Regions from separate parts of the Pimelobacter sp. 30-1 genome, predicted to be linked through region 3. Evidence: riboswitches for the same ligand, from Rfam matches in the RefSeq annotation. Region 3 holds a riboswitch; each other region holds the start of a gene.
The links. A riboswitch is a leader RNA that binds a small molecule or an ion and turns the genes downstream of it on or off. The one in region 3 is predicted to bind cobalamin.
Positions count from the first base shown of each region.

Region 1: another riboswitch for cobalamin. It lies ahead of CCO04_RS05115 (ABC transporter substrate-binding protein); the one in region 3 lies ahead of CCO04_RS25615 (nitrite reductase).
Region 2: another riboswitch for cobalamin. It lies ahead of CCO04_RS10685 (ribonucleoside-diphosphate reductase subunit alpha); the one in region 3 lies ahead of CCO04_RS25615 (nitrite reductase).

Region 1 covers NZ_NHTS01000002.1:138,559-142,801, reverse strand. The annotation lists gene CCO04_RS05125 (iron ABC transporter permease) at 1-745, opposite strand, end outside; gene CCO04_RS05120 (methyltransferase domain-containing protein) at 742-1,509, opposite strand; gene CCO04_RS05115 (ABC transporter substrate-binding protein) at 1,506-2,534, opposite strand; cobalamin riboswitch at 2,602-2,797, opposite strand; gene CCO04_RS05110 (helix-turn-helix transcriptional regulator) at 2,877-3,605, shown strand; gene CCO04_RS05105 (alpha/beta hydrolase) at 3,672-4,243, shown strand, end outside.
Region 2 covers NZ_NHTS01000004.1:188,789-193,031, reverse strand. The annotation lists gene CCO04_RS10695 (iron chelate uptake ABC transporter family permease subunit) at 1-123, opposite strand, end outside; gene CCO04_RS10690 (ABC transporter substrate-binding protein) at 123-1,127, opposite strand; cobalamin riboswitch at 1,182-1,391, opposite strand; cobalamin riboswitch at 1,491-1,709, shown strand; gene CCO04_RS10685 (ribonucleoside-diphosphate reductase subunit alpha) at 1,826-4,192, shown strand; gene CCO04_RS10680 (ribonucleotide-diphosphate reductase subunit beta) at 4,189-4,243, shown strand, end outside.
Region 3 covers NZ_NHTS01000013.1:84,860-89,102, forward strand. The annotation lists gene CCO04_RS25600 (bifunctional RNase H/acid phosphatase) at 1-569, opposite strand, end outside; gene CCO04_RS25605 (zinc ribbon domain-containing protein) at 569-1,312, opposite strand; gene CCO04_RS25610 (Nif3-like dinuclear metal center hexameric protein) at 1,309-2,430, opposite strand; cobalamin riboswitch at 2,470-2,642, shown strand; gene CCO04_RS25615 (nitrite reductase) at 2,699-3,535, shown strand; gene CCO04_RS25620 (precorrin-8X methylmutase) at 3,532-4,197, shown strand; gene cobJ (precorrin-3B C(17)-methyltransferase) at 4,203-4,243, shown strand, end outside.

The DNA of each region.
Region 1 (4,243 bases), on a different contig from region 3:
TCACCAGCAGCACGGCGCGGGCCTGGCGGACCGAGACGCCCAGGGTGCCGGCGGCGTCGGCACCGAACGCGAACGCGTCGAGCGAGCGCGCCATCACCAGGCAGACCAGGGTGCCCAGGGAGACCACGACGACGACCAGCGCGGCGTCCGACCAGCGGGCGCCGCCGAGCGAGCCGAGCAGCCAGACGAGGACGCCGCGGGTCTGCTCCGGGTCGGCGGAGGTGAGCACGATGAACGACGTCAGCGCCGAGAACAGCTGGGTGCCGGCCACGCCGGCCAGGATCAGCTTGTCCGGGCCGGACCCGGCCGCCCAGGCGAGCAGCGCGACGAGCGCGAACGAGACGAGGGCGCCGACGAAGGCGCCGCCGGTCAGGCCGACGGTGCCGGCGCCGATCCCCAGCACGGCGACCGCGACGGCTCCGGTCGAGGCGCCCGACGAGATGCCCAGCACGAAGGGATCGGCGAGCGGGTTGCGCAGCAGCGACTGCAGCACCGCGCCGCACACCGCCAGTCCCGCACCGCACGCGGCCGCGAGGATGCTGCGCGGCAGGCGCAGCTCCCACACGATCGCCGCGCGGAGCGGGGAGAGGTCCGCGGGCGGCCCGCCGAGGTGCTCGCGGACCACGGCGACGACGTCCGGGACCGACAGGTCGGCCGGCCCGATCGTGATCGCCGTCGCCAGCGACAGGAGCACCAGGGCGGTGCCGGCGACGAGGGTCCCGGTCAGCCGCGGCAGGGAGGTCAAGCCACCCCGTAGACGACGAAGTCGTCGAAGAGCTGCCACACCGTCCCGTGCTCGGCGAAGCCCGCCTGGGCCAGTGCGGCCAGGCGGAAGCCGACCTCGCTCGGCTCGGGCGCCGGCCGGTCGGCGAAGCGCCGGTCCCGCTCGGCGGTCAGCTCGGCGTAGCCCGGACGCGCGGCGAGCTCGGTCCACCAGGTGTCCCACGGCTCGGCGCCGGCGGCGAACGCCGCCTCCTGGGTACGACGGTCGTGCGCAGCGGCCCAGGTCCGCAGCCGGGGCTGCCGGTCGTCGTACCGGAAGTGGTCGCCGTCGAGGAAGACGCCACCGTCGGCGAGCAGCGAGCGTGCGCCGCGGTAGGCGTCGACCAGCTCGCCCGGCGCGAGCCAGTGCAGCGCCGTCGTCGAGACCACGCCGGCCACGGGGGCGTCGCCCGCGTGGGCCCGGACCCGGTCGGTCCAGCCGGCGGAGGTCAGGTCGTCGTCGACGAAGAGCACGCGGTCGCCACCGGGGTGCTCCGCGGCGGCCTCACGGGCCAGCGCGAGCAGCGACGGGTCGTGGTCGACGCCGACCACGCGGACCTCGGGGAACCGCTCCAGCACCCGGAAGGACAGCGAGCCCGGCCCGCAGGCGAGGTCCACGACGACCGCAGGCGCACCGCCCGACTGGAGGTCCAGGACGTCGAGCATCGCGCCGAACCGGCCCTCGCGGTCGGCGATGTAGGCGGCCTGCTGGTCGTCCCAGCGCTTCAGGAGATCGAGGTTGCTCACGACGCCAGCCCCAGCTTCCGCAGGCCCGCGGCCAGCTGCTCGATGCCGTCGACGTTGCGGATCGACGGGTCCATGGTGGTGCCGTCGAGGATGATGTAGCGCTTCTCCTTGACGGCGGTCAGCCGGCTCGCGACCGGGTCGGACTCGAGGAAGGCGATCTTGGCCCTCGCGCTGTCGCCGTCGCCCCCGCGGCCGAGGTCGGCCAGCACGAGCACGGTCGGGTCCTTGTCGAGGATGCTCTCCCAGCCGATCTCGGGCCAGTACTGGTCGGACTCCTCGAAGGCGTTGGTCGCGCCGACCGCGCGGGTCATCAGGCCCGGCGCCCCGCAGCACCCGGCGATGTACGGCGACTTGGTCGCGGCGTACCACCAGGCGAGGGTGACCTCGTCGGCCCCGTCCGCGGGCTTGGCCGCCGCGGCCCGGTCCTGGAGGTCGGCGACGAGCGCCGCGCCCTTGTCCTCGACGCCGAAGAGCCGCGCCACGTCGGTGATCTCGTCGTACTGGTCCTGGAGGGTGAGCGCCTTCTTGACCTCGGCCTCCTGGCCGGCGCACTCGCTCGGCGACTGGTACGTCGGCACGCCGAGCCCGGTGAACCGCTCGCGGTCGGCGATCCCCTCGTCGGTGAACGTGTAGTCGAAGGTCGTGTAGAGGAAGTCCGGGTCCCGGTCGAGCACCGACTCGAACGACGGGAACTCGGCGGCGAAGGGCTTCACCTTGGCGCGCTCCTCCTCGAGCTCGGGGAGCACGCTGTCGTCGCTGATCGCGTAGCCGGTCATCCGGTCGCCCAGGCCGAGCGCGAGCAGCAGCTCGAGCGCGGGCTGGTTGACCGCGACCGCGCGCTCGATCGGCCGGGTGACCTCGACGTCGACGCCGCAGTTGGCGAGCGCGACGGGGTAGCCGCCGGCGGTGCTCGGGTCGGAGCCCGCATCGGTGCGGGCATCGGCGTCCCCGCAGGCGGTCAGCGCGCCCAGCAGCAGGACGCCGCTGAGGAGCGCGGCAGGGCGAAGAGGGGTGGGACGGAACATGGGGTGCTCACCATCGTCATCCGCAGACCCGGGTCGCGGGGCCTGTCCATCGGGTTCGCGCGGATCAGGACGGCCCGCGGAAGCCAGCAGGTCTTCGGACTCGGGATCAAGCAGGCGGAACGCCTTCCCGGACCATGCTCGGTCCAGTGGCTGCACGAGGTGCTGCTCCGCCCGTCACCCTCACCGCTGCGCGTCAGCTCCGGATTCGCACCGGATTCCCTGGCCGTGGTGGCTTGACTGGCACCGGCAGCGTAGCAGCGCTCATCGGCCACCCCGGAGCGTCCCCTGAGCCGAGCGGCCCGTGGCACACTGACCGCGCCGCCCGCAGCTCGAGGAGTGCCGATGCCCCAGTGGTCCGGTGACGGCCGCCTGCGTCCCGGCCTGCTCGAGATCGAGGGCCCCCTGGGCAGCCTGCCGCGGCACGCGCACCACTCCGTCCAGGTGGCGATCGCCCACCAGGGCTCGTTCGTGATCGAGGACGGCGACGGCCGGGAGCGGCGTACGGACGCGGCGATCGTCCCGGCCGACCAGACGCACGCGTTCCACGCCGACGGGGCGTGGGGCGTGGTGGCGCACGTCGAGCCCGCGTCGGCGCTGGGCGCCGAGCTGGCCGGGCTGGTCGACGATCCGGGCGATGCGGGCGCGTGGCACCGTGCCGGGCAGCGTCTGACGAACGGGCACCGCGCGTGGGCGGACGGGCGCCTCCAGGTCCCGGGAGGGCTGGAACCGCAGTCGCGTCACCCGGGCGTGGCCGCCGCCCTCGCCGTGCTCCGCGACGACCTGGACCAGCGGCCGGTCCGGCTCCGGGACGTCGCCGCGGCCGTCCACCTGTCCGAGAGCCGGCTGTCCCACCTCTTCGCCGACGACCTCGGCATCACCTTCCGGGCGTACGTCCGCTGGCTCCGGCTGCTGCGGGCGACCGCGGCGGTCGCCGAGGGGCGCTCGCTCACCGAGGCGGCGCACCTGGCCGGCTTCACCGACAGCTCGCACCTGACGCGCACCTGCCACCGGACGTTCGGGGGTCCGCCGACCGCGTTCGGCGCGATCCGCTGGGAGATCGTGGCGAGCTAGCAGGTTCGTCCAATCGTGGACCCGCGCGGAGCGGCGAGGCTCGGGGCGACCCGAGAGGACCTGCTCGTGACCGACTTCCCTACCTTCGACTCCTTCACGCTCGACGACGACGGGCCCCGGCTCGCCACCGTCCGCTGGACGCCGAGCGGACCACCGCGCGCCAGCGTCGTCGTCCTGCACGGCCTCGGCGAGCACGCCGCCCGGTACGACGGCACCGCCCGCCTCCTCACCCACGCCGGGTTCGCGGTGCTCGCCCTCGACCACGAGGGCTTCGGGCGCTCCGAGGGGCGTCGCGGCGACGTCCGCTATCCCCCGACAGCACGGGCCGTCGACCACCTCGTCGCGCGCGAGCGGGAGCGGACCGGCGGCGCGCCCGTCGTGCTCTACGGCCACAGCCTGGGCGGGCTCTACGCCTTCCTCTACGCCGCGGACCGGCCGGCGGCGGACCTGGCCGCGGTGGTCGTGACCGGACCCGCGTTCGACTCGGAGCTGCGGAGGCAGCGGCTCAAGGTGGCGGTGGTCCGGACGCTCGGGCGTGCTCTTCCGGGCCTGACGGTGCGCAACGGGCTGCGGTTCGAGCGGATCAACCGGGATCCCGATGTCGTCGCCGAGCGGTACGCCGACCCCCTGGTCCACGG
Region 2 (4,243 bases), on a different contig from region 3:
CGAGCCGATCCCCACCGCCACCACGACGGTGGCGACGAGGGCGACGGTGAGCGCGGCGCCCGCGACGAGGCCCGTTCCCGACCGGGTGCGCGCCGGCCGGGACGGCCGGGCCGCCTGCAGCATCAGCCCAGCGGGGGCAGGTCGGCGAGCTGGGCGCCGACGGAGACGGCTCCGTCGGCCAGCCGCACGCCGGGCGTGGACTCCGAGAACGGGATCACGACGTACCGCTTCGCCTTGACCGCGCGCAGGTTCTTGAGCACCGGGTCCTTCTCGAGCATCGCGATCTTGTCGTCGGCCGTGGACCAGCTCGCGTCGGCCAGCACGATCACGTCGGGGTCGGTCTTGACGACCCGCTCCCAGCTCACGTCGGCCCAGCCGCCCTCGACGTCGCCGAAGACGTTGGTCGCGCCCACGGCGTCGAGGATCAGCTGCGGGCCGCCCTCGCCGGCACCGGCGAACGCGGTCTTGTCGCCGGAGTCGAACCAGAAGACGTCCAGGCCCTCGCCCGGCTTGTCCGCGGCGAGGGTGTCGAGCTGGCCCTGCTGCTCCTTCTCCAGCGCGTCGGCGCGCTCGGGGACGCCGAAGACGTCGGCGACGACCTCGATCTCGTCCCACACCGAGTCGAACGAGACATCGGCGCTGGGCTTGTTCTCGCCGCAGCCGAAGAGCGAGAGGAACGAGCCGATGCCGAGCTTGGTCAGCTCGTCCTGGGCGCCGGCGTTGTCGGCGTCGAAGGCGCTGGCGTACGACGCGTAGACGAAGTCCGGCTTCGCGGCGAGCAGGGTCTCGTTGTCGGGGTACTCCTTGGCGAGCACCTTCACCTCGTCGTACGCCGGCTGCCACTTCTGCGGCACCGCGTCGTCGAGGTACGCCGTGCCGGCCATCCGGTCGGACAGGTCGAGCGCGAGCATGACCTCGGTCGCGCCCTGGTTCATGGTCACCGCGCGCTCGGGCGGCGCGGTGATGGTCGAGGTGAAGCCGCAGCTGCTGGCCTCCACCGGGAAGCCGGCGGTGGTGGCAGGGCCCTTGTCCTCGGCCTCGGGAGCGCCGGCGCACCCGGCGAGGAGGAGCGGCACGGCGGCCAGGGCAGGCAGGAAGCGGGTACGACGGGACGACGTCACGGTCACTCTTTTCGGGTCCGAGGCTCTTGCGCGAAGCCTGTGGTGCGGGTGTGTCGCGGACCCTCGAGATCCACGGCCAGCAGGTCTTCGGACTCGGGATCGACCGGACGGAGCGCCTTCCCGGAGTCGGTCAGCCGAGTGTCTGCTGCCCGCCACCAGTGGCGTGTTGCCCCGCCCGTCACCCTCACCGCTGCGCGTCAGTCCCGGACTCTCACCGGGTTCCCTGACTCACGTTGCATCGTGAGCACGACTGGCGATGCGGACGCTAGCACGCGCCGCCCGGGCGCTCTTGGTGGGATATCTCACCTCCGGGGCACCCGACACGCCGACACCAGATCTAGGTCCCACGGATCTGAGCAACCCCTACATATGGTGGTTCTCGTAGCTGGTTCCTCGCCCCACCCAGGGGCGCGGAGGCAAGAGGGAACCCGGTGGAAGTCCGGGACTGCCCCGCAGCGGTGAGTGGGAACGACCGCCGTCACACAAGCACTGGGTCGCGACGTGCGACCTGGGAAGCGACGGCCAGTAGGACTCCTTTCGAGGAGACGCCCGCGAGTCCGAAGACCTGCCAGCGCACCGCACCCGCCGGGTGCGGTGGTCCGAGGCCTCGTGGGAAGGCCGACGGCTGAGCAGGCGCCTGCCGACGACGGGGCGCCTCCCCTGCTGTCGTCCCCTCGCGAGCCAGACTCCGAGGGGAGAAGCCAGTGACCGTCACCGAGTCACCCACCCGCACCACCATGACGGTGCGCAAGCGCAACGGCGAGACCGAGAGCGTCGACGTCACCAAGATCGTCCGCGCCGTCGACCGGGTCAGTGCCGACCTGCCCGACGTCGACCCGATGCGGGTCGCCACGCGCACCATCAGCGGCCTGTACGACGGCGCGACCACCGCCGAGCTCGACCGGCTCTCGATCCAGACCGCGGCCGAGCTGATCGGCGAGGAGCCGGCGTACTCGCGGCTGGCGGCCCGGCTGCTCGCCGGGTACGTCGACAAGGAAGTCCGCAACCAGGGCGTGGCCTCGTTCAGCCAGTCCGTCGCGCTGGGCCACGCCGAGGGCGTGATCGGCGACGAGACCGCCGCCTTCGTCAAGGACAACGCCCGCAAGCTCGACTTCGCGATCGACGAGGACGCCGACCGCCGCTTCGAGTACTTCGGCCTGCGCACGGTCTACGACCGCTACCTGCTGCGGCACCCGACGACCCGGCTGGTGCTGGAGACGCCGCAGTACTTCCTGCTGCGCGTGGCCTGCGGCCTGTCCCGCACCCCGCAGGAGGCGATCGGCTTCTACCGGCTGATGTCGAGCCTGGCCTACCTGCCGAGCAGCCCGACGCTCTTCAACTCCGGCACCCGGCACACCCAGATGTCGTCGTGCTACCTCGTCGACAGCCCGCGCGACGAGCTCGACTCGATCTACGCGCGCTACCTCCAGGTCGCCCAGCTCTCGAAGTTCGCCGGCGGGATCGGCATCGGCTTCTCCCGGGTCCGCTCGCGCGGCGCGCTGATCCGCGGCACCAACGGCCAGTCCAACGGGATCGTGCCGTTCCTGCGCACGCTGGACGCCTCGGTCGCCGCGGTCAACCAGGGCGGGCGCCGCAAGGGCGCGGCATGCGTCTACCTGGAGCCGTGGCACCCCGACGTCGAGGAGTTCCTCGAGCTGCGCGACAACACCGGCGAGGACGCCCGGCGGACCCACAACCTCAACCTGGCGCACTGGATCCCCGACGAGTTCATGCGCCGGGTCGAGGCCGACGAGACGTGGTCGCTCATCGACCCGAACGAGGCGCCGGAGCTGCCGGACCTGTGGGGCACCGCGTTCGACGAGGCCTACCGCCGGATCGAGGCCGAGGGCCGGTACGTGCGCCAGGTCAAGGCCCGCGACCTCTACGCCAAGATGATGCGCACCCTCGCCCAGACCGGCAACGGCTGGATGACCTTCAAGGACGCCGCCAACCGGTTCTGCAACCAGACCACCGACACCCCGGGGCCGCGGCAGCCGGTCGTGCACCTGTCGAACCTGTGCACCGAGATCATCGAGGTCTCCTCCGACGGCGAGACCGCCGTGTGCAACCTCGGCTCGGTCAACCTCGGCCAGCACCTCGCCGACGGCGACCTCGACTGGGACAAGCTCCGCGCGACCGTGCGCACCGCGGTGCCCTTCCTGGACCGGGTCATCGACATCAACTACTACCCGAGCCCCGAGGCGGCGGCGTCCAACCCGCGCTGGCGTCCGGTCGGCTTGGGCCTGATGGGGCTGCAGGACGTCTTCTTCGCGCTCGGCCTGCCCTTCGACTCCCCGGAGGCCCGCGCGCTGTCGACCCGGATCTCCGAGGAGATCTACCTGACCGCGCTCGAGGTCTCCTGCGAGCTCGCCGCCGTGCACGGCGCGCACCCGGCGTACGACGCCACCCGGGCCGCCCGTGGCGACCTGCACCCCGACCTGTGGGGCGCCACCGTCACCCAGCCCGAGCGCTGGGCCGCCCTCAAGGAGCGCGTCGCCGAGCACGGCCTGCGCAACTCGCTGCTCATCGCGATCGCGCCGACGGCGACGATCGCCTCGATCGCCGGCTGCTACGAGTGCATCGAGCCGCAGGTCTCCAACCTGTTCAAGCGCGAGACGCTGTCGGGGGAGTTCCTCCAGGTGAACTCCGCGCTCGTCCGCGAGCTCAAGGCGCGCGGCCTGTGGACCGCCGAGGTCCGCGAGGAGATCAAGCGCGCCGAGGGCTCGATCCAGGGGATCGCGGCGATCCCGGCCGACGTACGGCTGCTCTACCGCACCGCCTGGGAGCTCCCGCAGAAGGCGCTCGTCGAGATGGCCGCCGAGCGGCAGGGCTTCATCGACCAGTCGCAGTCGCTCAACCTCTTCATGGCCGCACCGACGATCGGCAAGCTGTCGTCGATGTACGCCTTCGCCTGGAAGAGCGGGCTGAAGACGACGTACTACCTGCGCTCGCGACCCGCCTCGCGCATCCAGCAGGCGACCGTCGCCGTGCTGCCCACCCCCACGACCGCCGACGAGGAAGCGATCGCCTGCTCCCTCGAGAACCCCGAGAGCTGCGAGGCCTGCCAGTGACCGCCACCGACCACACCGCCACCACCACCCGGATGCTGCTCGACCCGGGGA
Region 3 (4,243 bases):
CCGGTGGTGTGCGGGGTGACGCCGTGGCGGACCAGGACGATGGTGGTCGGCTGGCCGGGGCCGGTCGCCGGGGAGGACGCCTCCTCGGCGGCGGACTCGGGCTCGTCGGGGATGCCGTCGCCGGGGACGCTGGCGCCGCCGGCCACGGTGACGCCCTCGCGGACGCCGTCGAGCGCCTCGTTGGCGAGCCGGTCGGCGTGGGCGTTGTCGGCCCGCGGCACCCAGGTGTACGTCGTCCCGGCGGGCGCGATCGCCGCCGCCTCGGCCGCGAGCGCGCGCATGTCGGCGTGCTTGATCTTCCAGCGCCCGGACATCTGCTCGACGACGAGCTTGGAGTCCATCCGCACCTCGACGCGCGCACCCGGCGCGTGGTCCACGGCGAGGTGCAGCCCGGCGACGAGGCCGGAGTACTCGGCGACGTTGTTGGTCGCGACGCCGAGCGTGCGGGCGTCCTCGGCGATGACCGCTCCGGTGGCGGCGTCGCGGAGCACCGCGCCGTAGGCGGCGGGACCGGGGTTGCCGCGCGACCCGCCGTCGGCCTCGACGACGACCGCGGCGGGGCTCGGCACTAGATGCCGCTCTCGGGGGTGCGGACCAGGATCCGCTGGCACTCCTCGTGGCGCAGCACGACGTCGGCCGGGGTCGCCCGGATCTCGGCGATCTCGCCGGCGTCGAGGGTGAGCTGGCAGCCGCCGCACTGGCGGGCCTGGAGCGCGCCGACGCCGACGCCGCCCTTGCTGGCGCGGAGCTTCTCGTAGAGGGCGACGAGGTCGGCCGGGATCTCGGCCACGATCGCGGCCCGGCCGGCGGCGACGGAGGCGCTCTCGGCGTCGATCGTCGCGCCCTTCTCGTCGCGGGAGGTGGTGAGCACGCCGAGGCGGCTGTCGAGGTCCTCGATCGCGGAGGTCAGCTCGGCGAGCCCGGACTGGGCCTCCTCGAGCTGCTCCATGACCTCGAGCTCCTCGTCCTCGAGCGTGGAGATCCGCCGCTCCAGGGACGCGAGCTCGTGCTGCATGCGCTCGAGGTCCTTGGGGTTGGTGATGGCGCCGGAGTCCATCCGGTCGCGGTCACGCGTGCGCCGCGCCTTGACCTGCTCGACGTCCGCGTCGGCCTTGGCCTGCGCCGAGGCGAGGTCGTCGACGACGATCCGCTGGTCGCGCAGCCGCCCGTCGACGTCGGCGCGCTTGCCGAGGAGGTCCTTGATCTCCGCGGCCTCCACGGGGTTGCTGCGCTGGTGGCGCAGCTGGTCGACCTGGGAGTCGAGCGCCTGCAGGTCGAGCAGGCGGAGCTGGGCTGCGGGATCGGCGTTCACAGGTGCATTGTCCAGGGATCCGTGACGGCCGCGCTCACCCGGGTCTCCACAGCGTCACCGAGGGCCTCGCGGAGGCGTTCGGCGAGCACCGGGAGCCAGGTCCACTCCGCGGCCCAGTGGGCCACGTCGACCAGCGCCGGGCCGCCCTTCTCGACGAACTCGGCGGCCGGGTGGTGGCGCAGGTCGCTGGTGACGTAGACGTCGACACCGAGGCCCGCCACGCGGTCGAGCAGGAAGTCGCCCGCGCCCCCGCACACCGCGACCCGCTTGACCGGGCGGTCCGGGTCGCCGGCGACGCGGACGCCGCCGTGGGTCTCGGGCAGCGCCTTCTTGACCACCTCGGCGAACTCGCCCAGCGTGGTCGGCGGCACCACGCCGACGCGACCGGTGCCGGTCTCGGCCAGGGCCGGGTCGGCGAGCTCGACGACGTCGTACGCCGGCTCCTCGTAGGGGTGTGCGGCGAGCATCGCGCGGACCACGGCCGGGCGCAGGTCGCGGGCCAGGACCACCTCGATGCGGACCTCGGCGACGGTCTCGAGCTCGCCGACGGTGCCGATCATCGGGTTGGCGCCGTCGAGCGGGCGGAAGCGGCCCTCGCCGGGAGCGCTGGTGAAGGAGGCGAAGTCGTAGTCGCCGATGCGCCCCGCGCCGGCCTCGGCGATCGCGGCCCGGACCGGCGCCGCGGCGTCGGCGGGGACGAAGACGGTGAGCTTGTCGAGCGGCTGCTCGCGCGCGGGGAGGATCGGGCGCAGGTCGGTCAGCCCCAGCGCCACGGCGAGCGCCTCGGAGACCCCGCCGAGCGCCTGGTCGGCGTTGGTGTGGGCGGTCAGCAGCGCGCAGTCGGCCTTGACCAGGGTGTGCAGGGTGCGCCCCTTGGGCGTGGTGGCGGCGACGCCGTGCACGCCCTTGAGGAACAGCGGGTGGTGCACGATCACGAGGTCGGCCTTCCACTCCGCGGCCTCGGCGGCGACGGCGGGCGCCGGGTCGACCGCCAGCAGGATCTTCTTGACCGGCTGGGCAGGGTCGCCGGTGACGAGCCCGACGGCGTCCCAGCTGTCGGCCGTGGCGGGTGGGTACCAGCCGTGGACCAGGGCGACGACGTCCTCGAGGGAAGGCATGCCGGTCAGGCTACCGAGGACGGGCGACAGAACCGGATTGCTAGAGTGACCGCTGCCAGTCGACGGGAACCCGGTGAGAGTCCGGGACTGACGCGCAGCGGTGTGGGTGACGGACGGAGCACGACGTCACTGGATCTCCTCGGGGATCTGGGAAGACGCTCCGGGCCGGGTGATCCCGAGTCCGAAGACCTGCTGGCCCTTGCGGCACAACCGCCGTGAGGTCGATGGGGGCGATCGCGAGGAGCCCCGGCCTCGAAGGACTCCACCCATGGCGCGCAGCCGTCCGGACCGGTGCCCCGGCATCGTGCACCCGTGGCCGGCCGACGACGGCGGCCTGGTCCGGATCCGGGTGCCCGGCGGTCAGGTCCGGCTCAGCGCGCTGCGCGCGCTCGCCGCCGTCGCCGACCAGTACGGCGACGGGCGGGTCCGGCTCACCGGCCGGGCCAACCTGCAGGTGCGCGCCATGCCCCTCGGCGCCGACGGCACGCTGGCCGAGCCGGCGCTCGCCGCGCTGGAGGCGACCGGCCTGCTGCCCTCGCGCGCGCACGACCGGGTCCGCAACGTCCTGGTCTCCCCCCAGACCGGGCTCACCGGGGGCCGCGCCGACCTGCGCCCGGTGCTCGCCGCGCTCGACGCGCTCCTGCTCGGCGACCCCGCGCTGGCCGCCCTGCCCGGACGCTTCCTGCTCACCCTGGACGACGGCCGCGGCGACCTCGCCGACCGGCACAAGGACCTCGGCCTGGTCGCGCTCGACGCCGAGCGGGCCCAGCTCCGCATCGGCGAGGCGTACGGCGACGTGGTCGCCCTGGCCGACGCCCCCGCGGCCCTCGCCGCGCTCGCGCACCGCTTCCTGGCCGCGCGCGGCACCGGACCCGACGCGGCCTGGCACGTCGACGAGCTGGCCGGGCCGCTCGTCGTACCGGCGGGGGTGGCGGCGGGCGCCGACGTCGCGACCGGCCCTCTCCGCTTCGGCCCGGTCCCCGGCGGCGAGCACGTCGCCGTCGGCGACGACGGGCTGACCCTCTCGACCATCGCCGGCTGGACCGCCGGCACCGTCGTCGTCACCCCGTGGCACGGCGTGCTGATCCCCGAGGAGAACTCATGACCGACCTGACCGCTCCGCCTCGTCGGTACGACTACATCGCCGACGGTCCGGCGATCTACGTCGACTCCTTCGCGACCATCCGCCGCGAGTCCGCGCTCGACCGGGTGCCCGCCGAGGCCGAGAAGGTCGCCGTGCGGATGATCCACGGCAGCGGCCAGACCGACCTGGTCGACGACCTCGTCATCCACCCGGGCCTGGTCGCCGCGGCGCGCGGCGCCCTGTCCGCCGGCGCACCGATCCTGTGCGACGCGCGGATGGTCGCCATGGGCATCACCGCCGGCCGCCTGCCGGCCGACAACCCGGTGCACTGCTTCCTCACCGACGAGCGGGTGCCCGAGCTGGCCCGGCGCTGGTCCACGACCCGCACCGCGGCCGCCGTGTCGCTGTGGGAGCCCCTGCTCGACGGCGCGGTCGTCGCGATCGGCAACGCCCCCACCGCGCTCTTCCACCTGCTGGAGATGATCCTCGACGGCGGACCGCGTCCGGCCGCGATCGTCGGCTGCCCGGTCGGCTTCATCGGCGCCGCGGAGTCCAAGGACGCGCTCGCGGCCTTCGCCGGCGAGCACGGCATCGACATCCCCTTCGTCACCGTGCGCGGGCGCCGCGGCGGCTCGGCGATGGCCTCGTCGGCGGTCAACGCGCTGGCCCAGGAGGAGGAGTGAGCACCGTGCCCGGCCGCTTCCTCGTCGTCGGGATCGGCCCCGGCGA